DNA from 2 places in the Paramicrobacterium agarici genome. Region 2 is predicted to be linked to the other one. Evidence: predicted binding sites of a transcription regulator. Region 2 holds the regulator's gene; the other holds the start of a gene.
The links. The regulator HspR, encoded in region 2, represses chaperone genes until heat shock. The targets are predictions, from matches to a motif close to AAGTTGAGTCNNNNNGACTCAACTT.
Positions count from the first base shown of each region.

Region 1: ATJ78_RS14560 (Hsp20/alpha crystallin family protein) is a predicted target of HspR. The motif match lies at 6,474-6,498, and genes of this name have one in related genera.

Region 1 is NZ_PDJE01000001.1:2,979,713-2,991,619, reverse strand. Features, by position in the region: gene ATJ78_RS14600 (haloacid dehalogenase type II) at 1-452, shown strand, start outside; gene ATJ78_RS14595 (succinate dehydrogenase iron-sulfur subunit) at 529-1,287, opposite strand; gene sdhA (succinate dehydrogenase flavoprotein subunit) at 1,290-3,107, opposite strand; gene ATJ78_RS14585 (succinate dehydrogenase hydrophobic membrane anchor subunit) at 3,115-3,564, opposite strand; gene sdhC (succinate dehydrogenase, cytochrome b556 subunit) at 3,579-3,998, opposite strand; gene ATJ78_RS14575 (mannose-1-phosphate guanylyltransferase) at 4,165-5,280, shown strand; gene ATJ78_RS14570 (hypothetical protein) at 5,317-5,574, opposite strand; gene ATJ78_RS14565 (DUF2795 domain-containing protein) at 5,672-5,935, opposite strand; gene ATJ78_RS14560 (Hsp20/alpha crystallin family protein) at 6,017-6,445, opposite strand; gene ATJ78_RS14555 (ABC-F family ATP-binding cassette domain-containing protein) at 6,824-8,479, shown strand; gene ATJ78_RS14550 (MFS transporter) at 8,514-9,902, shown strand; gene ATJ78_RS14545 (MFS transporter) at 10,029-11,447, opposite strand; gene ATJ78_RS14540 (arginase family protein) at 11,482-11,907, opposite strand, start outside.
Region 2 is NZ_PDJE01000001.1:1,190,467-1,202,373, reverse strand. Features, by position in the region: gene ATJ78_RS05945 (class I SAM-dependent methyltransferase) at 1-727, opposite strand, end outside; gene ATJ78_RS05940 (hypothetical protein) at 731-1,408, opposite strand; gene ATJ78_RS05935 (hypothetical protein) at 1,569-2,282, opposite strand; gene ATJ78_RS05930 (heat shock protein transcriptional repressor HspR) at 2,411-2,833, opposite strand; gene ATJ78_RS05925 (DnaJ C-terminal domain-containing protein) at 2,836-3,810, opposite strand; gene ATJ78_RS05920 (nucleotide exchange factor GrpE) at 3,816-4,478, opposite strand; gene dnaK (molecular chaperone DnaK) at 4,481-6,340, opposite strand; gene ATJ78_RS05910 (TetR/AcrR family transcriptional regulator) at 6,609-7,187, shown strand; gene ATJ78_RS05905 (FAD-dependent monooxygenase) at 7,184-8,356, shown strand; gene ATJ78_RS05900 (sodium:proton antiporter) at 8,453-9,898, shown strand; gene ATJ78_RS05895 (hypothetical protein) at 9,899-10,267, opposite strand; gene ATJ78_RS05890 (PspC domain-containing protein) at 10,264-11,787, opposite strand; gene ATJ78_RS05885 (ATP-binding protein) at 11,901-11,907, shown strand, end outside.

The sequences.
Region 1 (11,907 bases), 1.8 Mb from region 2:
GCGTCTCAGATCTCGCGGTGCGCGAGCGGCTTGCCCGGGCGGGACACCGGCTGCCTCCCTGGGCGGATGCTGCCTCAGGCCTCGGTCGTCTTGCGCAGTTCTACCCCGTTCTCGGTCTGTCGAATGCGAGCACCGCGGCACTGCTTCAGCTGAATGCGCACGCGGGACTGCGCTGGCACCAGGTTCTCTCGAGCGATGCGGTGAAGGCGTACAAACCGGCCGCAGAGGTGTATCGTCTCGCGATCGATGTGGCCGGCGTCGCGCCGGAGCGCGTTCTCATGGTCGCCGCTCACGCGTGGGATCTTCGCGGTGCACAGGCCTGCGGAATGCGCACCGCGTACGTCGAACGGCCCGTGGGCGATCCTCCGACAGCATCCGACATCTTCGACGGCGAATTTCGCAGTCTGGACGAGCTGATCTCTGCACTCACCGAGAGTGTGCGACGCCGCTGACCGTCCAACACAAACGGGCCGGCGCCCTCGAAATTCCGAGAACGCCGGCCCAATTCTGGAGCGGGGAGCAGAAAGCCTACGGCTTGCCGCGCATGATCGCCTGCTTGACCTCGGCGATGGCCTTGGTCACCTGGATGCCGCGGGGGCACGCCTCGCTGCAGTTGAACGTGGTGCGGCAGCGCCACACGCCCTCCTTGTCGTTGAGGATGTCGAGGCGCACCTGCGCGTTGTCGTCGCGCGAGTCGAAGATGAAGCGGTGCGCGTTGACGATCGCCGCCGGGCCGAAGTACTGACCGTCGGTCCAGAACACGGGGCACGATGACGTGCATGCCGCGCAGAGGATGCACTTCGTGGTGTCGTCGAAGCGCGCGCGGTCGGCGACGGACTGCGTGCGCTCCTTGCCTGCGCCCGGCTTGCTGTTGGCGACGAGGAACGGCTGCACCTCGCGGTACGACTCGAAGAACGGCTCCATGTCGACGACGAGGTCCTTCTCGAGCGGAAGCCCCTTGATGGCCTCGATGTAGATGGGCTTTGAGACGTCGAGGTCCTTGATGAGCGTCTTGCATGCGAGCCGGTTGCGGCCGTTGATGCGCATGGCGTCAGACCCGCAGATGCCGTGGGCGCACGAGCGGCGGAACGTCAGAGAACCGTCCACCTCCCACTTGATCTTGTGCAGGGCATCGAGAACGCGCTCGGTCGGGAGCATCTCGACGTCGAAGTCCTGCCAGTGCGGTTCGGTATCGGCATCCGGATCGAAACGGCGGATGATGAGCGTCACCGTGAAGGTCTGCGTCGGGTCGTTCGACACCGGCGCCTCTTCCACCACCTGCGACATGCCTAGTACTTCCTCTCCATTGGCTCGTAGCGTGTCATGACGACGGGCTTCCAGTCCAGGCGAATGTGATCGGCAGCATCCGCCGAATGCGGGTCGCCGGTCAGGTACGCCATGGTGTGCTTCATGTAGTTCTCGTCGTCGCGCTTGGGGTAGTCGTCGCGCATGTGGCCACCACGCGACTCCTTGCGGTTGCGCGCTGAGAACACGACGACCTCGGCAAGGTCGAGCAAGAACCCGAGCTCGACGGCCTCGAGCAGGTCGGTGTTGAACCGCTTGCCGTGGTCTTGAATCGAGATGTTCATGTACTTCGTGCGCAGGTCGTGAATGGTCTGCGTGACTTCGTCGAGCGTGTCGTCGGTGCGGAACACCTGAGCGTTCTTGTCCATCTCGTCTTGCAGCGTCTTGCGCAGCGCGCCGATGCGCTCGGGGCCGTCGCCGTTGCGGATGCGTTCGAGGGTCTCGCGCACCTCCTTGGCCGGATCCTCGGGCAGCGGAACGAACTCCGCCGTCTTGACGTACTCGACGGCGTTGTTGCCCGCGCGCTTTCCGAAGACGTTGATGTCGAGAAGCGAGTTGGTGCCCAGGCGGTTCGAGCCGTGCACCGAGACGCACGCGCATTCGCCCGCGGCGTAGAGTCCCGGAACGACGGTGTCGTTTGTCGCGAGAACCTCGGCATTGGTGTTTGTCGGGATGCCGCCCATGGCGTAGTGAGCGGTCGGCATCACTGGAACCGGCTCGGTGACCGGATCGACGCCGAGGTACGTGCGCGCGAACTCCGTGATGTCGGGAAGCTTGGTCTCGAGAACCTCGGCGCCCAGATGCGTGCAGTCGAGCAGCACGTAGTCCTTGTTCGGGCCGGCGCCGCGCCCCTCCTGCACCTCTTGCACCATGCTGCGCGCGACGATGTCACGGGGAGCGAGGTCTTTGATCGTGGGGGCGTAGCGCTCCATGAACCGCTCGCCCGAGGCGTTGCGCAGAATCGCGCCCTCGCCGCGGGCACCCTCGGTGAGCAGGATGCCGAGCCCCGCGAGGCCCGTCGGGTGGAACTGGAAGAACTCCATGTCCTCGAGGGGGAGTCCCTTGCGCCAGACGATGCCGACGCCGTCACCCGTGAGCGTATGCGCGTTCGACGTCGTCTTGAAGATCTTGCCGAATCCGCCCGTCGCGAAGATGATCGCCTTCGACTGGAAGACGTGCAGCTCTCCGGTCGCGAGCTCGTACGCCACGACACCGGCGGGCTTCTTCTCGCCTTCGACCTCGGCCATGACGATGTCGAGAACGTAGAACTCGTTGAAGAAGTTGATGCCGAGCTTGACGCAGTTCTGGAACAGCGTCTGCAGAATCATGTGTCCCGTGCGGTCCGCCGCGTAGCAGGCTCGGCGAACAGCCGACTTGCCGTGGTCGCGGGTGTGGCCGCCGAAGCGCCGCTGGTCGATCTTGCCCTCGGGGGTGCGGTTGAACGGCAGCCCCATGTTCTCGAGATCGATGACGGCGTCGATCGCCTCTTTCGCGAGAATCTCAGCAGCATCCTGGTCGACGAGGTAGTCGCCGCCCTTGACGGTGTCGAAGGTGTGCCACTCCCAGGTGTCCTCCTCGACGTTCGCGAGCGCGGCCGCCATGCCACCTTGAGCGGCGCCCGTGTGCGACCTCGTGGGGTAGAGCTTCGAGATGACGGCGGTCTTCGCGCCGGGGCCGGCCTCGATGGCTGCGCGCATTCCCGCGCCGCCTGCGCCGACGATGACGACATCGAACTGGTGATAGTGGATGCCGCCGACGACTGTCGAATCGGCGGATGACGATGGTGCAGCGGTGGTGGACATTGGTGAGTTAGAGCCCCTTACAGATCGAGGGAAGCAGGTCGGCAGGAGACCCGGCGGGGCACGGGTCAAACGTGAAGATCACGAGCGTGCCGAGCACGAGCAGCACGACGACGGCGACGAGAATCGCGATTTTCAGGGTTCCGCGCATGCCGCGGCTGTGGGCGTAGTCGTTGACGAGCGTTCGCATGCCGTTGCCGCCGTGAATGAGAGCGAGCCACAGCATCAGGCCGTCCCAGACCTGCCAGAACGGATCGGACCACTTTCCGCCGACGAACGCGAAGTCGATGGCGCTGACTCCGTCGCCCACCATGAGGTTCATGAACAGGTGCCCGAAGATCAGCACGATCAGCAGCACGCCCGACGCGCGCATGTAGATCCAGCCCCACTTCTCCCAGTTCGTTCCCGACGAACGGTTCGCGCGAGCCGGTGTGCGGGGAGCTTCGATTGTTTGCGACATGTCGTTCCCCTCTTCTAGTGCCCGAAGACGTTGATCAGGTGCCGCGGCACGAAAGCGAGCATGGTGATGACCCAGACGGCGATGACGATGTAGAACATGGCGCGCTGGTAGTTCGGCCCCTTCTTCCACAGGTCGATCAGAATAATCCGGATGCCGTTGAACGCGTGGAACACGATGGCGCCGACGAGAGCGACCTCACCGAGCCCCATGATCGGAGTCTGGTACGTGCCGATGACGGCGTTGTATGCCTCGGGCGAGACCCGCACGAGTGCGGTGTCGAGAATATGCACGAGGAGGAAGAAGAAGATGGCGACACCGGTAATCCGGTGCAGGACCCACGACCACATGCCCTCGCGACCACGGTACAGAGTTCCTGCCGGACGCTTCGACGTGGTAGCTGACACTGGTGGAGTCCCTGCAGTCTTCGCTGACACGGAACGACCCTCCCTGACGGTTCGCATTGTGCGTCGGCCGGACGGCCGGCGAGCGCATGGCGCTGACTCCCAGTCTATGCCGCTCTGAGGGCACTCTGCCCCTTAGGGGACCCTTAGTGTCTCGATGTCGAGATAGTTCTGCGGGCGGTGCCGGTACCGTGGAGTCATGACGAACGCCTCACGACGCTTTTACAGCGTGATCCCCGCTGGCGGCATCGGTTCGCGGCTGTGGCCGCTGTCGCGTGCGGACGCGCCCAAGTTTCTGCACGACCTCACGGGCTCGGGCGTCACGCTTCTGCGTGCGACGTGGGACAGGCTCGCTCCCGTCGCGGGCGACGATCGCATCATGGTCGTGACCGGCCGCGCGCACCGCGGCGCTGTCGAGGCGCAGCTGCCCGAGATCAGCGACGCCAACATCGTTCTCGAGGCCGACCCCCGGGATTCCACCGTCGCGATCTGTCTCGCCGCCGCCATTCTGCAGCGCAGGGAACCCGACGTGATCATCGGGTCGTTCGCCGCGGACCACGTCATTCGAGGGGACCGGCTTTTCCGCGCTGCGGTACAGCAGGCGATCACCGCTGCCGAAGCGGGATACATCACCACCATCGGCATCCGCCCCACCGAGCCCGCGATCGGCTTCGGCTACATCAAGGCGGGCGACGCGCTGAACATCGACGGTGCTGATGGGACCATGAGCGTCGACGCCTTCGTCGAGAAGCCCGACATCGAGCGGGCGCGGGCGTACCTCGATGACGGCGGGTACTTGTGGAACGCGGGAATGTTCATCTCGCGCGCCGACGTGCTGCTTGAAGAGCTTGCGAGCAATGAGCCGGAGCTGCATGACGCGATCCTGCAGCTGGCCGAGGCGTGGGACGATCCGACGACGCGCGGTCCCGCCGTCGACCGGTTGTGGCCGAAGCTCAAGAAGATCGCGATCGACTATTCCGTGGCAGAGCCGTCGGCCGCCAAGGGCCGCATGGCCGTGGTTCCCGGTCATTTCGGATGGGACGACGTCGGGGACTTCGCCTCGCTCGCGAAGCTCAATTCGAACGGGCTCTCGAACGATCTCGCGATTCTCGGTGAGAACGCTCGTGTGCTGGCGGATGCGTCGAGCGGCATTGTCGTGTCGCACAGTGATCGCGTCGTGAGTCTCATCGGCGTGAAGGACATCGTCGTCGTCGATACGCCGGATGCACTTCTGGTCACGACGAGCGAGAACGCGCAGCGGGTGAAGGGCGTTGTTGACGCACTCAAGATCTCGGGCCGCGACGACGTGCTCTGACGGCGCTCGCGAACCGGAAGCTCAAGCGCAGTGATGTTATCGGGCGAAGTGGCGCTTTGCCTCAGCCAGGCTCGGGAAGCTGTACCTTCGTACTCCCCGGCCGAGGACGAGGGTTTCGTAGCGGTTGCCGCAGCGTTCAATAAATCCGAGCACGCACGGAGCGTCATGTTCGGGTAAGCGTGTGTCGATCACTCGCCATTCACGATGCGACAGTGCATCGAGCCGGATGTCCTCGAGTGACGGCGGTGCCGTGGTGCCGCGACCCGGGATTTGAGGTTCGGCAACAAGCGACATTTCACTCTCCTCGGTCTTGCGTCGTGCAAGGCGGGACGTTTCCCGCCCGGCCTCTGCAACTTCTTAGTGTGGACTCCCCGCTGAAGCCGCGGGGTCGTTAAACGCTGACCACTTCTCTCCCGGCTGGGGAGGCGTTCTGCTGGTTGCGTGTCTGCCGTGCCGACGCGGTGCTCGACGTGGCGAGCGCACGTCGGATGTCCCAGCGGCTGGAGAAGAGTCGGCTTTCCAGGTGCTCCAGCAGTTTTCGATCGGCGGTGGAGAGGCCTTCCGCCTTCGCTTCGCGGAGCAGGTCGTCGCGGTCACACGGGTACTCCATGTCCTGCAGGAACATTGTCATCTGAGTCGACAGGATACGTTTCATCGTTCTCACCTCACATCGTCATTGAAAGGATGCTGTGCGGGGGAGCGGTAGCCGCTCCCCCGCGAATGGCGATGGCGCCGGCTAGGCGTTAATGGCCGCCGGCGCATCCGGGGCGCCCTGTTCGACCTCGATCTTGCGGGGACGCGCTCGTTCGGACAGCGGAATGATCAGACTGAGCACACCGTTCTGATACGAGGCGCTGATTCCTTCTGTGTCGATGCCCTCACCGAGGGTGAACTGACGCATCAGGCTTCCCCCAAAACGCTCTCGTGTCAGCCAGCGAACGTGCTCGCCCGACTCGATCGAGCGCTGAGCTCGAAGCGTCAGCAGTGAGCCATCGACGTTGATATCGATGGATCCGGGATCGATGCCGGGCAGATCCGCGCTGAGGATGTAGCGATCCCCGTCCAGATGCAGATCGACGGGCATTGCGCTCGGACCACGCGCGGAGTAGAAGATGCTCGACGCGACACGGTCAAGCTGGCTGAGCGGATCAAATGTCATCACCATTTCACTTCTCCCTTCGTGATCGAATGAGCACCTGAGTCCCGTTGACTCAGGTTTAGTAACAGAAATATTAGCACTCGAAGGCAGAGAGTGCTAGAAATCTCAGGAGGTGGCGTCGCCCTGAATGTCTTGTTGCAAACCTTGCTCCGAAAGGGCACGGGAGAGACACGGGCAAAGGCAGCTGTCTGAAACTCGTTTACTTTGCAGCATCCGTCGTCTATGCTCGTCGATCGTGAAGAACTAGCGCACTCCTGTCCGGTCCGCGTCCGAGGCTTGCCCGGCGGATTTCACTGACAGGCGCGCAAGGATTCTTCCTCTTGACACTCGATACGAGTAGCACTGTCATTGTGCGCGCGCCTGGCCGACCCCAAAGGGGACCAGATGCATACACAGACACTCAGACAGTCCACGGCCGCGCGACTCGATCACGTTCGGCTCGATGGCATTTCGCGATCGTTCGGCGACCGTCGCGTGCTCACCGATGTAAACCTCGTCGTCGCGCACAACGCGCGCCTCGGCCTGATCGGCGAGAACGGATCGGGCAAGTCGACACTGCTGCGCATTGCGGCGGGTGCCGACGAGCCCGACGCCGGAACGGTCGCGCGGCCGGCGCGCACCGGATTGCTGTGGCAGGAGGTGCCGCACGACGCCGACGACACTGTCGACGACCTGATCGAGCGCGCGCTCGCTGAGAACCGCAGAGCGGAGAAAGAGCTGACGGATGCTGCTGAGCAGCTCGACGGCACAGACGACGCCACCGAGCGTTACGCCAATGCCCTCGAGAACGCCGAGCGGCTCGACGTGTGGGGCGTCGACGCGAGGCGCGACCGCGTGCTCGCGGGGCTCGGGCTTGACAGCATCCGTCTGGATCGACGCCTTGACGCCGTGAGTGGCGGTCAGCGCAGCCGGTTCGCACTCGCTGCGCTTCTGCTCGAGCGACCAGATGCCCTGCTGCTCGATGAGCCGACGAACCACCTCGATGATTCCGCCGTGGCGTTTCTGCGCGACGAACTTATGGGCTGGAAAGGTTCCGTGCTGTTCGCCAGCCACGACAGGGCGTTCCTCGACGAGGTCGCGACAGGGCTCGTCGACATTGACGCGAGCCGTGCCGCCGTGGGAGAGGCGTCGCGGGCAACGGTGTTCGGAGGGAGCTTCACGGAGTACCTCGACGCAAAGCAGCTGGAGCGCGAGCGATGGGAGGCGCAGTTCGCCGCCGAGCAAGACGAGCTGAAGCGGCTGAAGTACGACGTCGATGTGGGCGCACGGCAGGTGAGCCATCGCCGCGGACCGACCGACAACGACAAATACATCGTGAAGTTCAAGCAGGCGCGCACTGACGGGGCGATCAGCAGGCGCGTGAAGGACGCTCGCGGGCGTCTCGAGGAGCTGCGCGAGAACCAGGTGCGCAAACCACCGAAGGTGCTGTCGTTTGCCGGTATCCCGACGGGGTCGCACGCGCTTGCCGACGGGGAAGCGCTGCTTTCCGTTCGCGATGTGAGCGTCGATGGTCGTCTCGACATCGACCGCGTGACCGTTGAACCGCGCACGCAGCTGCTCGTGACCGGACCGAACGGTGCGGGAAAATCGACGCTGCTGCATGTGATGGCCGGCGACCTGCGAGTCGACAAGGGGAGTGTGTCGCGCCGCCGCGGACTGAGGGTTCAGCTGCTCGAGCAGGATGTACGGTTCGCGCGACCAGAGGCGAGCGCGCGTGAGCTGTATGAGAAGGCACTTGGCGCCAAGCGCGCCGCGCAGCTGCCGCTCTCGTCGCTCGGGCTCGTGGCCCCGCGCGATCTGGACCGGCCTGTCGGCAGCCTCTCGGTGGGGCAGCAGCGACGCGTGGCACTCGCGCTCATCATCGCGAAGCCGCCGCATCTGTTCCTGCTCGATGAGCCGACGAACCACCTGTCGCTCGCGCTCGCCACCGAGCTCGAGGAGGCTCTGGGCACGTATCCCGGTGCCGTGGTGATCGCGAGTCACGACCGGTGGCTGCGGCGGCGCTGGCGCGGGCAGGAGCTGGCGTTGCATCCGGCGTAGGAGCGGCGGTCTGCGAGCGCGGCAGAATAGGGGGATGCCGCGCTCGCAGACCCTCAACCGGCCGCTCGCGCTGCTGGTCGCCGCCACGTTCTTCATGGAGAACCTCGACGGCACCATCATCCAGACCGCTGCGCCAGCCATGGCCGCCGACTTCGGCGTGCGCGCCGTCGACATCAACCTCGCCATGACGGCGTACCTTCTCACCCTCGCGGTCGGCGTTCCCGCCAGCGGATGGCTCGCCGACCGCTTCGGCACGAAGCGCGTCTTCATGGCAGCGATTGCGGTGTTCACAGTCGCATCGCTGCTGTGCGCGTTCAGCCTGACGCTGCCGCTGCTCGTTGCGGCTCGCGTGCTGCAGGGCCTTGGCGGAGCGATGATGGTGCCGGTCGGACGTCTCGCCGTGCTGCGCGTCGTCGACAAGAGCGACCTTCTCGACGCCATGGCCTACCTCACGTGGCCGGCGCTGCTGGCTCCCGTGATCGCGCCGGCGATCGGCGGAATCTTCGCCGACACGATCGGCTGGAACTGGATCTTTCTCATCAACATTCCGCTCGGCGCTGCCGCGATGATCGCCGCGGGCAGGCTCGTTCCGGCGGGGGAGATCGCGCAGCGGCATCCGCTCGACATTGTCGGGTTCGCCCTGCTTGGCGTTGCGCTTGCCGCCCTCGTGCTCGGCATGGAAGAGCTCGGCACGAGCCTGGTCGCGGCGCTTCTGCTGCTGGCGCTCAGCATCGTCGCCGGCGTGCTCGGGGTGTGGCGGATGCTGCGGGCAGCGCACCCGCTGCTGCGATTCGACTCGCTGCGCATTGCCACATTCCGCGTGGGCAACGTCGGCGGTGGAGTGTATCGTCTGCTGATCAGCGCGGCGCCATTCGTGTTCACGCTGATGTTTCAAGAGGGATTCGGCTGGAGCGCGTCGCTCGCCGGCATCCTCGTTGTCGCCGTGTTTGCCGGAAACATCATGATCAAGCCCGCGACGAGCCCGCTCATTCGGCGGTTCGGCTTTCGCGCCGTGATCGTGGGCAGCAACCTCGCGGGCGCCGCCGTTTACGTGTGGTGTGCGTTTCTGACGCAGCAGACGCCGCTCGTGGTCATCGCTGTGGCGCTGTTTCTGAGCGGCGTCTTTCGCTCGATCGGGTTCAGCGGCTACAACTCCGTGCAGTTCGCCGACGTCGAGCCCGAGCACACGAACGAGGCGAACACCCTCGCCTCGACGATGCAGCAGGTGGCGACGGGACTCGGTATCGCCGTCGCCGCGCTCATCGTTCGCATCACGACGGGTGTCGCCGACGTCGTTGACCCGGCAGATGTTGGGCTCGGCTATCGGTGGGCGTTCCTCGTCGTTGCCGCGATGCTGCTGTTCCCCACGATCGAGGCCGCGCGGCTGCCGGCGCAGGCCGGAGCTCACGTCGCTCGTCGGTGACGCGCTTCGCGACGCCGGTCAGCGCCCCATGTGCCGAGACAAGGAGATTGTGCTGAGTAGAGGAAGAAATCGCCGAAAACGTCCTCGTCCCGGCACTCTTTCCGTGCCTCGGCACACCGAAGGTCGTCAGCCGCGCCCGGATCGCTCCGCATTGAGAATGTGCGCTTCACGTTCAGTCTCGACGTTGGGCTCTGAGCCCTTGAGCGGCTGCCGCGCACTCTCTCGCAGAATGATCACTGCGACGAGTCCGACGACCGACATGCCGATGAGATAAAACGCGGCGGCGAACTCATTCCCTGTTGCGCGAATGAGGGCGTCGATGACGAGCGGAGCGGTGCCTCCGAAGATCGCGATGGAGATGTTGTATGAGACTCCGAGATTCGTCGTGCGGCTGTTCGTGGGAAAGAGCGCCGGATACGTCGAGGCAAGCGTTCCCATGTACAGCGCCACGGGTACGCCGATGAGCGCGAGACCAGACACCGTTCCCCCAAGTGAGCCGCTGCCGAGAAGGGCGAACGCCGGGACGCTCAGCACGATGACCCAGATGGATGCTGCAAAGAGCACCGGCTTGCGGCCCACACGGTCTGAGAGCATTCCGACGAACGGCATGGAACACGCCATGAGCAGAAGCAGTGGTAGCGAGATGAGGTTGCTCTGCACGGCATCGTGCTCAAGAACGGTTGAGAGGTACGTCGGCATGTACGACGTGAACGCATATCCGGCAGAGTTCGCGGCTGCAACAAGCACGATCACCATGAGCATCGCGCGCCAGTTCTCGGCAAATGCGCGAAGCGGGTTCACGCGGAGCCCTCCTGTTGTCGCTCGTGCGCTGCTCTGTTTGAGCAGGGCCGTGAACTGTGGCGACTCCTCGACGCGGAGGCGCAGGTAGATCGCGATGAGGCCAACGGGACCGGCGATCAGGAACGGTGCTCGCCACAGTCCGTCGAGCATGGCCTGCTGGCCGAAGATCACTTGAAGAGCCGTGACGATACCCGCGCCGAGGGCGAACCCCAGGTAGCTTCCAGCGTCGAGGAACGCAGCGTAGAAGCCCCGCTTCTTATCAGGAGACGACTCGCTGATGAATGCGACGGCGCCAGTGAATTCGCCACCCGCAGAAAAGCCTTGCACCATCTTCAGCAAGACGAGCAGGATCGAGCCGACAACGCCGATGACGGCGTACGTGGGAAGCAGCCCTATGGCGAACGTCGCGCCGGCGACGAGGGTCAGTGTGATGAACAAGACGCGCTTTCGCCCGATCTTGTCTCCCAGCCAGCCGAAGAACAAGCCGCCCAGCGGGCGGAGGATGTAGGTGCTCGCGAAGGTGCCGAGCATGAAGACCACTTGCGTAGCTGGGTCTGCTTCGGGGAGAAAGACCGGGCCGAGCGTGACAATGAGGTAGCCGAAGACACCGACGTCGTACCACTCCATGACGTTGCCGACGAACGTGCCGAGCACGGTTCGCCTGAGCTGTCGGCGTTTTACGACGGTGATGGAACCCGTCTCTAAGGGACCGTTGAATGCTGTGTGGCCAGGGTTGCGTGTCACGACAAAACTCCGTTGTTCGCGGGGCGGGTGAGGTTCAGAGCTGGTTCTTCACCTGTCCGAAGACGGCGAAGTAGTAGCAGAGGTAGGCGGCGAGGGTCGACGTCATGTCCCTGTGGTCAGTCATCGGATTTACCTCCGTCACCGCAAACGAATCGCAGTGCGGGGCGAGGGCACTGACAACGTCGATGGCTTGGCGCGAGGTGATGCCGCCCGGCTCCGATGCTCCGGCACCGGGCGCGTGAGCCGGGTCAATCGCGTCAATGTCGAAACTCAGATGCACGTGGGCGGCGCCCGCAATTCGCTCGAGAATTCGCTCCGCGACTGCCCGGCTGCCGATTTCGTCAAAGGCGCGCGCTGTGATCTGTGCCGGGCCATCAGTGACGACGTAGCGGCGCGAAGAAGGGAAGTTGAAATGTCGCAGCCCGACTTGGATGCTGTGGTTGCGGCTCGCCCGCGGGAG
Region 2 (11,907 bases):
TACCGCAGCCGAGGTCGACGATGCGGTGCGCGGTCTCGGGGACACTCTCGAGGTAGTCGAGCAGAAACCGCGTGCCGACGTCGATGCGCGTACCGGCGAACGCCGCGCCGTGCGCCCACACCGTGAGATCGAGATCGGCATGACGCTGCGAGCGCGGCCACGAGGAGTCCGTGTGCGACCCCGCGGGGCGAGGAGCGGATGCTGTGATCACACGCGACTTCTGTCGCGCAAGACCGGCTTCGACCGACGCGAACGATGCTGACAGCACCTCGTTCATCGCGGGAGTCATGTGCTTGACCCTTCCGCCCGCGAAAACCCGGACGCCCGGCGCTGCGTACCCCGCGATCAGGCGAGCGATCTCGTCGAGCGCGTCGAGCGAGCGCGGCAGCTGCAGCAACACAACGCGCGCGTCGCGCACGAGATCTGCGTCAAGCGCGTGGAGCGCGATGCGGTCACTCAGGTCGAACCGGTCGGCGTTTGCGACAATCGCGCGCTCTTGCGAGAGGGCGTCCTGATGCACGCGTATGCCAGATGCACTGTGCAGCGTCGCGGCGCCGAGCGAGAGCGCTCCGTAGCGGTCGCCGATCGCGACGACGCCGCCCTCGCCAGCATCCGCTATCTCTTGTGCCGCGGTGTCGAGCACCAGCCTGTCTGTTGCGTCGAAAGCGTAGAGGTTGGGGGCCTCGATGTCGGGCCACCGACGCAGGGCATCAAACGAGAACTCCACGGTTCAAGGGTACGGCCGCGTGTCGTGCCCTCGCGCCGCCCACGGCACCGTGCGGGGAGCGCGGCGCGAACGAAGCAGGTGAGCAGCAAGCCACCAGCCGAGCGCGCCGACGACGATGCCGCTGATGAGCGCCAGCGCGACGATGAACACGACGAGAAACTGGTCGGCGGCGTTCGTCGTGCGGTTCCACGGCTGCGATGGCGGAGCTGCGGCGAGGTACACCATGACGAAAACGCCGGCGAACGTCGACCACGCTGTTAAGGCGATTCCTGATCCGAGGAGCGTCGTGATGTTCGGTTTGTACACCCTCCCTGCACGCAAGATGAGCAAACTCGCGCCGTAGCCCATCCCGCACGCGACGAGAAAGATGCCGCCGTAGAGGGCACCTTGCATGACGAGCGCCGCCACAGTCTCACCGAAGTCTTCGCCGGCGCCGAGAACGAGCTGCCATGTGCCCGCGAAGGCCAGTACCGCTGCTGCCGACATGGCGTAGAGAATCAGCAGCGTCGTGCTGCCGCCGATGAGCACGAACGACACTCCGCCAGCAATGAGAGCGCTCGTGCGCTGGCGACGCGTCAGCGGTGGTGGTTTCGGGGGCTGTACCGGAGCGCCATACCGTCGCGGCACCGGTTGAGGAGGTTGCGGCAGAGGCACCGGGGGCGGTTCTGGAGAGTTCGTCACACGAGGTCCTTCCGGTTCGACGAGGAAGGACCACTTTCTCAAGCTGCATGCCTCCGGCTCACGCCGTGCTGGCGATATGTGAATAACAGCGCACGAGGGCCAGCTTGTGGACGACGAAGAGGGGCGGCAGCATCCTCACCCCCAATCGCATACGGCGTAATCAGACGTAGTACGGCTCGCTCGCATAGCGCTGGGCGGGGTGACGTGCCCTGAGGCAATGCGCCATCCACCACCAGCTCAGTGCGCCAGCACCAGCCCAGACGACTATGCCGAGTACAACGAAAACAATGTTGAAGATCAGGGAGGCGCCGCCGAACCCGTCACTACTCAGCATCGCGACGACGGCCGCGCCCATAAGGTACACGATGTTCCCAAGCCACATCAGAACGAATCCCGCGCAGCTGGCGATGCCGAACCCCGCCCAGGTTGCGCCAGCGGCCTTGTTGACGTTTCCGATCTTCGCGATGCCGATGCTCGCGCCGTAACCGATGGCCCACACGACAAGTCCGGCAAGCAGAACGAGGGCGAATATCCACCAGTAATCGCTCCAGATCATGTCCATCTCGGTCAGCATCCGGGCGGCGTCTGCGCTCGTGTCGTCGAGCTGGGATGCGACGGCGGTGAGCAGGCCGATAACCGCTGACCAGCCCAGCAGCGTGATCACGATAGCTAATCCCAGAGACATGATCGGAAAGCCGATCGCGCCCGCCCAAAGCGCGGCTGTCTTCTGAGATCGGGTGAGCGCTGGGCGAGAGCGGCTGACCGGGCGATACGGAATCGGATGCTGCCCGCCAGGGTAGCCGGGAGCGGCAAAGCGCATCGGCTGTCCGTACCCCGGGTGAGGATGCTGAGGGGCCGGCCCATTGTTCATCACGGCGTCGCTCCTGTTCTGCTCGTCTCATCACTGTTGCAGAACGGCACTGTGTTGTCTGTGGAGAGAAGTCCCCGTGCCCACACATGGCAAATGCCGGCCACCGAAACTCGGTGACCGGCATTGCGTGTTTACTGCTCGTCGTCGCGGCGAGGACGCCAGACGACGATCTCGGTGCGCCTCTGAGTTCGCGTTCCGCTGCGCAGGGGAATGACGTCGCCATGCTCCCCCGCGGCGAAGACGCGGCGTCCCTGAGCCTTGAGCACCTGGTCGGCAAGAGCATTCTCGAGCTCGCGCACGCGTTCTCTGAGGTGACTCACCTCGTTTTCAAGACTCAGAATGCGGGCGATTCCTTCGAGACTGACTCCCTCGCCGCTGAGCCGCTGCACCTCGCGCAGCTGCTCGACGTCGCGCATGGAGTATCGACGAGAACGACCGGCCGTGCGTTTGGGCTGCACGAGCCCGATGCGGTCGTACTGCCGCAGCGTCTGCGGGTGCATGCCCGCGAGCTCGGCAGCCACCGCGATGGCGAAGACCGGTGAGTTCTCATCCATGATCAGCCTCGTGTTCTCGCGAGGATCTCTGCGCGCGGGTTCTCGTTCGGCTCGAGGTCGTGATACGCCTTGAGCGCGGACTCGGCCTCAGCTGACAGGTGCGCGGGCACCGCCACCTGAATCTCGGCGAGCAGGTCGCCGGTTCCCTTCGACGTCTCGACGCCGCGGCCCTTGACACGCAGCACGCGGCCGCTCGGAGTTCCGGCAGCCACCTTGAGCTTGACGGGTGCACCATCGAGCGTCGGCACCTCGATCGTCGCGCCGAGTGCGGCTTCGACGAAGGTCACAGGCACGCGCACGCGCAGATTCAGCCCTTCTCGTTCGAACACGGGGTGCTTGCGAACGTGCACAGTCAGCACGATGTCGCCCGCAGGTCCGCCATCGGGCGACGGCTGGCCCTTTCCGCGCAGCTTGATCTTCTGGCCGTCCGAGACGCCTGCCGGAATCTTCACCTTGATCGGCCGCCCGTCAGAGGTCTGCAGGGTGATCGTGTCGCCCTTGGTCGCAGTCGTGAAGTCGAGGGTCGTGGATGCTGTCACATCACGTCCGGGCGTCGGGCCTCCGAAGCCGCGGAATCCTCCGCTCGACTGCCCGAAGCGACCGCCTCCGAACATGCCTCCGAGGATATCGTCGAAGTCAGCCTGCTGGTAGCCGCCGCCTCCGCCGCCGAACATTCCGCCGAAGACGTCCTCGAAGCCGCCGTTGCCGCCGCCGGAGCCCGGTGCCGTGAATCGGGCGCCGGATCCCATGGCGCGAACCTGGTCGTACTCCTTGCGCTGAGCCTCGTCAGAGAGCACCGAGTACGCCTCAGAGATCTCCTTGAACTTTGACTCTGCCGCAGTATCTCCCGGGTGCGAGTCCGGGTGGTACTTGCGAGCCAGCTTGCGGTAGGTCTTCTTGAGGTCAGCCTGGCTCACATTCTTGTCGACGCCGAGGACTTTGTAGAAGTCCTTGTCGAACCAATCTTGACTGGCCATGGCACCTACTCGGCAGGAACAGCGACGACCACCTTGGCCGCTCGCAACAGTGTGTCTCCCACGAAGTATCCGGTCTGAACGACGTCGACGATTGTCTCCGTCTCGACGTCCTGGCTGGGCTGTTGGAAGATCGCCTCGTGCTTGTTGTGGTCGAAGGCTTCGCCTTCGGTGCCGAACTTCACCAGACCGAGCCGCTCCACCGACTGGCGGAGCTTCGACGAGATCTGGGCGAACGCGGTGTCACCCTCGAGGTCGCCGTGCTTCTCGGCGCGATCGAGATCGTCAAGCACGGGAAGCAGGGCGTCCAAGACGGCGCCTGTCGTGCGCTGCTTCTCGACTTCGCGGTTCTCTTCTGTACGGCGGCGGTAGTTCGCGTATTCGGCGTTGACGCGCTTGAGGTCGCTCAGCAGCTCGGCCTCACGCACGTTCGATGCGGGCGCTTCGCCCTCCGGCGCAGCGTCGTCCGCGGCGGCAAGGATGTCGTCGACCGTGAGCTCGTCGTCGGCCGCTGCCTCATCGGCAGCGCCCTCCTGTGCCGAAGGGCCGGAGGCGTCTGCCTCCGACCCCGCGGTCGCGTCAGGCTGACGAACCTCACCGGTCTCCGGGTCGATGCGACGTTTGTCGTTGACCTTCGGCTCTTCGTCCGGGTTCTGGTTCTTGTCAGTCATTCCTACTTCTTCTCGTCCTCATCGTCGACAACCTCGGCGTCGACGACATCGTCGTCGGAGTTCTCTTCAGCAGTGGGCTGCTCGCCCGCCGCCTGCGCCTGCTCACCCTCGGCCTGAGCCTGCGAGTAGATTGCCTCTCCCAGCTTGACCTGGCTCTCGTTGAGCTTATCGAAGGCTGTCTTGACAGCATCCTCGTCTTCACCGGCGAGAGCCGACTTCAGCGAGTCGACGTCAGCCTGCACCTCGGACTTGACGTCTTCGGGGAGCTTGTCGTCGTTCTCCTTGATGAGCTTCTCGATCGAGAAGGCGAGCTGCTCGGCGTTGTTGCGGGTCTCAGCCTGCTCGCGGCGCTTCTTGTCTTCAGCCGCGTTCTCTTCGGCCTCGCGCACCATGCGGTCGATGTCTTCCTTCGAGAGCGACGAGCCGCCCGTGATGGTCATCGACTGCTCCTTGCCCGTGCCCTTGTCCTTTGCGGACACGTGCACGATGCCGTTCGCGTCGATGTCGAAGGTGACCTCGATCTGCGGCACGCCTCGCGGAGCCGGGGCGATTCCCGTCAGTTCGAACGTTCCCAGGTTCTTGTTGTCACGCGTGAACTCGCGCTCACCCTGGAACACCTGAATGGCGACAGACGGCTGGTTGTCGTCTGCGGTCGTGAACGTCTCGCTGCGCTTGGTCGGAATTGCGGTGTTGCGCTCGATGAGCTTGGTCATCATGCCGCCCTTGGTCTCGATTCCGAGGCTCAGCGGGGTGACGTCGATGAGCAGAACGTCCTTGCGCTCGCCCTTCAGAACACCGGCCTGCAGCGCAGCGCCGACAGCGACGACCTCGTCAGGGTTCACACCCTTGTTCGCGTCTTTACCGGTCTCCTTCTTCACGAGATCGGCGACGGCCGGCATACGCGTCGACCCACCGACGAGAACGACGTGAGCAATGTCGGAAACGTTGATTCCCGCTTCGCGGATGACGTCGGTGAACGGCTTCTTCGTGCGCTCGAGCAGGTCGCTCGTCATGTTCTCGAACTGTGCGCGCGACAGCGTCTCGTCAAGGTTCGCCGGGCCGTTCTCGGTCAGCGACAGGTACGGCAGCTGGATGCTGGTGCTCGTCGAGCTCGACAGCTCCTTCTTCGCCTGCTCAGCGGCCTCCTTGAGGCGCTGCTTGGCGATCTTGTCGTTCGAGACGTCGACACCGGTCGACTCCTTGAACTTCGTGATCAGCCAGTCGACGATGCGCTGGTCCCAGTCGTCACCACCGAGGCGGTTGTCACCGGAGGTGGCACGCACCTGAATGGTCGAGAAGTCGTCGTCCTTGCCCACCTCGAGCAGCGAGACATCGAAGGTACCGCCACCAAGGTCGAAGACCAGAATGAGCTCGTCTTCTTTGCCCTTGTCGAGGCCGTAGGCGAGAGCAGCGGCTGTCGGCTCGTTGATGATGCGCAGCACGTTGAGGCCCGAGATCTCACCGGCTTCCTTCGTGGCCTGGCGCTCGGCGTCGTTGAAGTACGCAGGAACCGTGATCACGGCGTCGGTGACGGAGTCGCCCAGGTACTGCTCTGCGTCGTGCTTGAGCTTCTGCAGAATACGAGCGGATACCTCCTGTGCCGTGTACTTCTTGTCGTCAACCGAGAACGACCAGTCGGTGCCCATGTGGCGCTTGACCGATGCGATCGTGCGGTCGACGTTCGTGACGGCCTGGCGCTTGGCGGTCTCGCCGACGAGCACCTCGTTGTCTTTCGTGAAGGCGACCACCGACGGGGTGGTGCGCATGCCCTCGGCGTTCGCGATGACGGTGGGGTCGCCACCCTCGAGAACGCTCACCACCGAGTTGGTGGTTCCGAGGTCGATTCCTACTGCACGTGACATGTGTTTTCTCCTTCTGACCAGCCAGGTCTGCTGGCGTGGCGCGTCTATTGCGAGGTCGAAGTCTGGTGCACTGCTTGAGTTGAGTGCCTACGGCTCAAGTTTACTCAGCCTGGGGTCAGTGTCAATTTCTCCCAGCAAATCTTGAGCACACTTAACTCAACTTTAAGACGCCCGAAGATATTCCGTAAATAGCTTGTGCGAGCGAATCTTGAACGTTACATTTGGACATATGCCCAGGGCAAACGACCAACAGAACTCGCGACAGGCTATGACGAGCGCAGAGCGCGGGCAGTCAGCACGAGCAAAGCTTCTACGTGCTGCTTCAGAGCTCATCGGGGAGGTCGGCTGGAACGCTGTGAGCACAAGACTTCTCGCGCAGCGCGCCGGCGTGCGGTCAGGCCTCGTGCACTACCACTTCGATTCACTTCACGACGTGCTTCGCCGTGCCGCCATCAGAGAGATGGAGCTTGCACGTGATCACGCGACGGCCGAATTTTCGGAGCACCCCGAGAACGCGTCACCCGTTGGGGCGATGCTTGCTGAGCTGGCCGAGTACGACGGCACCGATCCGTCTTCTCGCGTCGTGATCGAGGCATACTTGGCCTCCACTCGCGATGCAGTGCTGAGACAGCAGATGCAGCAGCTCATGACCGGTTTCCGCAGCGCAGTCTCCGCGTCGTTCGCGCGCTCAGGCCATCGCGACCCCGACGCTGCAGCGGTGGTCGTGCTTGCGGTTCTCGACGGACTCATTCTTCACAAGGGACTCGATCCTGAGATTCCGATAGACGATGCCGTTGCTCTCGTCGAGGCCGCCGTCATGACCGCGGAGAAAGGCAGGGAAGAATGAAGGTGCTGATCTGCGGCGCAGGAATCAGCGGACTCGCTCTTGCGGCCCGCCTTGACCACCACGGCTGGGACGTCACTGTCGTCGACAAGGCGCCGGGGCCACGTCCTCAGGGGTACATGATTGACTTTTCCGGCCCCGGGTTCGAAGCTATGCACCGGATGGGGTTGGGCGAGCGGCTTCGAGACGCGGCGAGCCGTGTCGGCACGTTCCGGTACGTCGACCGGACGGGCCGCACGACGGTGAGCGTCGAGTACAGCCGGTTCGTCACGGCCCTCCGGGGCGAGATCGTCAGCATCATGAGACCGGCGCTGGAACGCGTGCTCCGCGAGTCCCTCAGAGATTCGGTGAAAGTTCGCTACGGCGTTACCGTCGATGCCATCTCCGAGTCGTCGGCCACGCTCTCTGACGGGACCGAGCTGGAGCCGGATCTCATCGTCGGTGCTGACGGCATCCACTCACGCATTCGCACTCTCGTCTTCGGCGCGGAGCAGAAGTACATTCGTGATCTCGGCATGCACACGAACGCGTTCGTGTTTCGCGACCGCGAAATCTACGACGCAGTTGATGGCCAGTTTGTGCTCACCGAAACGCTGAATCGCCAGATGGGATTCTATGGCCTCGGCGACGGGCGCATTGCCACGTTCTCCGTCTACCGCGCCACGGAGCGTGGCGGGAACAGCGACGCCCGAGGCGAGCTGCGCAAACAGCTCTCAGGCATGGGCGAACTCGTCGATCGCGCTCTCGCCCAGTGCCCGCCACCGGCTGAGATCTACGACGACCGGGTGGCGCAGATCGAAATGCCGCAGTGGACGAGCGGGCGCGTCGCACTGATTGGCGACGCGGCCTCCGCTGTGTCTCTCGTCGCCGGACAAGGCGCCTCTCTTGGCGTTGCCGGAGCCTATGTTCTGGGGGAGCTGCTCTCCCAGGGACGCACCATTCCAGACGCTATCTCCGAATACGAGCGGCGGTGGCGACCCGAGACGGTCGCTGTGCAGGCTGCCGCTCGCGACCGCGTCATCGAGTGGTTCCTGCCGCGGTCCACGAGCACGCTGCTACTACGGCGCTGGGGATTCCGCGCCATGCGTGTGCCCGGGCTCAGCCGCCTGATGACCGGGTCGCTGCTGCCGAAAGGCCACCGCTCCGTTACAGAGCTCAGCGAGGCCGTCTGACCGGCTGGCGTCAGCGTCACCAGTCGGCAACAACCACCGCGCCTTCGGGCGACGTCGACGGAGCCTGCCGTTCGCACTACTCTTGACCGTGTCCCGGTGAGGGGCACTGCACGACGAGAGGATGCCGCTATGCACGTCGAGTGGTGGAGCATCCTTCCCTTCGTCGCCTTGCTGCTCTGCATCGCGGTTCTTCCGCTCATTCCCGCGACAGAGAAGGCCTGGGACCGCAATCTCGTCAAGCTTGTGGTCGCCCTCGTGCTCGGTATACCGATCACCCTGTGGTTCGTTATCGCCGGGCACCAGGGAATCGTCATCGGCGCCCTCATCGAGTACACCCAATTCATCGTGCTGCTCGGTTCCCTGTTCGTCGCATCGGGCGGCATCTTTCTCTCGGGCGACATCAGTGCGACCCCACGCAACAACACGATCTTTCTGGCCGTCGGCGGCGTTCTCGCTTCGTTCATCGGCACGACGGGTGCCGCGATGCTGCTCATCCGCCCGATCCTCAACACCAATCAAGAACGCACCCACCGCGTTCACACGGTGGTGTTCACGATCTTCATCGTCGCCAACTGCGGCGGCCTGCTCACTCCGCTCGGCGACCCTCCCCTGTTCCTCGGGATGCTGCGGGGAGTGCCGTTCGAATGGACGCTCGGCCTGTGGCCCTACTGGCTCTTCGTCAATGCTCTGCTGCTGCTGACGTTCTATGCGATCGACAAGCGAGCCTACGCGGCAGAGCCCTCCGAGGCGATTCAACGTGACACAGCATCGCAGACCAAACTGGGGCTGCGCGGGGGCAGCGGGCTGCTGTTCCTCGCCGTGATCATCGTCGCTGTCGCGTTCGTTCCCTCGGTCGATGCGCACGCGATCGAGGCGGGAACCGCTGGCCTTGCCGACAGCATCCCGTGGCGTGAAATCGTCATGATCGCTGCCGCGGCCGGTTCGCTTGTCGTCGGCAGTCGCTCGGCCCGCTTCGACGACAACGGCTTCACCTGGGCGCCCATTCTCGAGGTTGCCGCGCTGTTCATCGGCATCTTCCTCACGATGATGCCGGCGCTCGAGTACCTCGGGCAGGTCGCGCCGAACCTGCCGCTGACAAACATCACCCTGTTCATCTTCTCGGGCGGGCTCTCATCTGTGCTCGACAACGCTCCGACGTACGCCACGTTCTTTGAGATGGCCTCGCACGTCGACGGCGCGAACCTCGTGGCGGGTGTCCCCGAGGCGCTGCTCATCGCGATCTCTCTCGGCTCGGTCCTCGGCGGGGCGATGACGTATATCGGCAACGGGCCCAACTTCATGACCAAGTCCGTCGCGGATGCTGCGGGAGTGACAATGCCGAGCTTCGGCGGTTACATCCGCTGGTCGCTCACATACCTGGCGCCCGTGCTCGCATCGATGGTCCTGCTCTTCCTGACCGATGATCTCTGGTGGAAGCTGCTCGGTGCCGTGCTGACACTCGCGCTCGTCGCCCGCGCCGTCTGGCTCATCGTGAAGCCAGCGCGCCAACCGTCGTCACAGACGCGCAGCAGCACCTCCTGATCAGTTGCGGCGATTGCGCACAGAGGCGGCGACGCCGGCGACGACCAACAGCGCTCCGAGCACGACGAGAGCGGCAATGGTCAGGGCCACGACGTCGACCGTGATGGTGGGAATCGCGAGCACGGCCATGACCACGGCGAAGACAAGCAGCACGACGCCCCAGAAGATGGTGCCGAAGATCGGCGACCGCCGCGGCCGGTGAGCCGATGCACTCGCTTCCGGCCTTCCGCCCGCTGCAGACGGCTCGTGCGGTGCCTCCGTCGACCAGGATGCTGTCGGTTCAAGCCTCTCCGTCGACGCTGTCTCTGACGTCGCGTCTGCCGGGTCTCCGTCGTTGTTTCTTTTGAACGATGACGATTCGGTGCTCATTGTTCACTCCTCATGGTGACGTCTGCCGTGCCGAACATGGCACGCACGTGCACTGTTGTGATCTCGGACTCGGTGGCGCTTTCGGCCGCATCGTTCTGCACGACAGCGGAGGGGAAGAGTCCTCGCGCCGTGCCATCGACCTCGGCGTCGCCCTGAGTGTCGATGGTTGCCGCCGCACCATTGAAGCGCACCTTCACGGGAAGGTCATCGGGAACAACCACCTCGGCTGTCCCAAAGCCCAGCCAGAGGTCGACATCTCCGCCTTCGGCCCCCGGCTCAAGTTCGCGCAAGTCAAGCGTTACCGTGCCGAAGCTCGCGATGTAGCTCTGCGTCTGCGCCGTGTCGACCTCCGCGACCCGCCATGTCGTGTTGCCGAGGGCGGAGAAATGGGCACCCTGAGGAACGATCCCCACGAACACGAGAGCGATCACGGCAATCGTTGAAAAGAATCCGAGGCCGCCGTTCTCGCGGCCGCGAATGCCCGCGACGATCGTTGCGATGGCGAGCACGGCGAGCGCGCCGGCGACGCCGAACACGACGACGCTCTGTGGCCATCCGAGGGCGAGAGCTCCGAGCGAGGCGAGGGCGCCGCCAACGACGGCGAGGCCGAGACTGGTCGCAACGTATCCTGCGCTGGGCTGGCGCTCGCGCCACCGGGCAGCCTGCTCTGCTCGACGCTGCGCGTGCTCGCGCATGCGCGCCTCGTGCTGCGCTCTTGCCTCTGCTTGACGCTGTTGCGCTGTCTGAAAGTGAGCGTTCTGCGTCGGCGGCCAGCTGTACCCCTGTGAGGGAGCGGCGCTGCCAGCGTACGCATCCGACTGCGGAGGTGCGCCGTATGGCGCGGCGCCGCTCGTGGCCCCCTCGGCATCCGCAGCGGGAGCCGCGTGGCTCGTGGCGGTGGGTTCAGTTGCCCCATCCGCACCTGCCGCGAAGCTCGCGGTCGTCGGGTACTCCGATGCACCGGGCGTGGTCCAGTAGTCCTTATGACTGCGAGGGCCATTCGGGTCGTTGGGGTCATGACGAGGCGTCTTCCGGGCGATCACGACGATCAGCCAGATGATTCCGGCGACCAGCACGATGATCCACCCGGTGCGCAGCATGGCTTCAAGCCAGCCGGGCATGCCCCACCACCCTGGCGCATCCTGCCACCACAGGCCCTGCGCGAAGGGTACGAACGTCAAGACGAGCAGCACGCCAATGGCGATGAGCGCGGGATCGAAGATTCCCTGCAGCATCCGCTGAAGGTGAATTCGTCCCGTGGTATCCGGAAGCAGTGCCCAGCCTGCAGCGTATGCCAAGAAGATCGGGCCGCCGAGAAGCGCCACGACGATCGCGATACCGCGAACCAGCATCGGGTCGAGCCCCGTGCGCTCGGCGACGGCGCCGCAGACTCCTGCAACCCAGCGGTCGTCGGTGCGCCGCATGCCGATGCCCCGAATCCAGTCGAAGAAGCCGCCAGGTGCAGACCACCCGTTGGGGTTCGCGCCGGTGCTGTGCGATTGCCCGTTGTCGTATGTCATGGTTACAGCCTGCCCGTCCCCGCACCAGCGCACCATGGGGGTTGCCCCTGACGTGACCCTGATTCGCACCCCGAAGCACGCGTTTTGCGGTCGAGAGATGCTTGGATTGTCCCATGCACA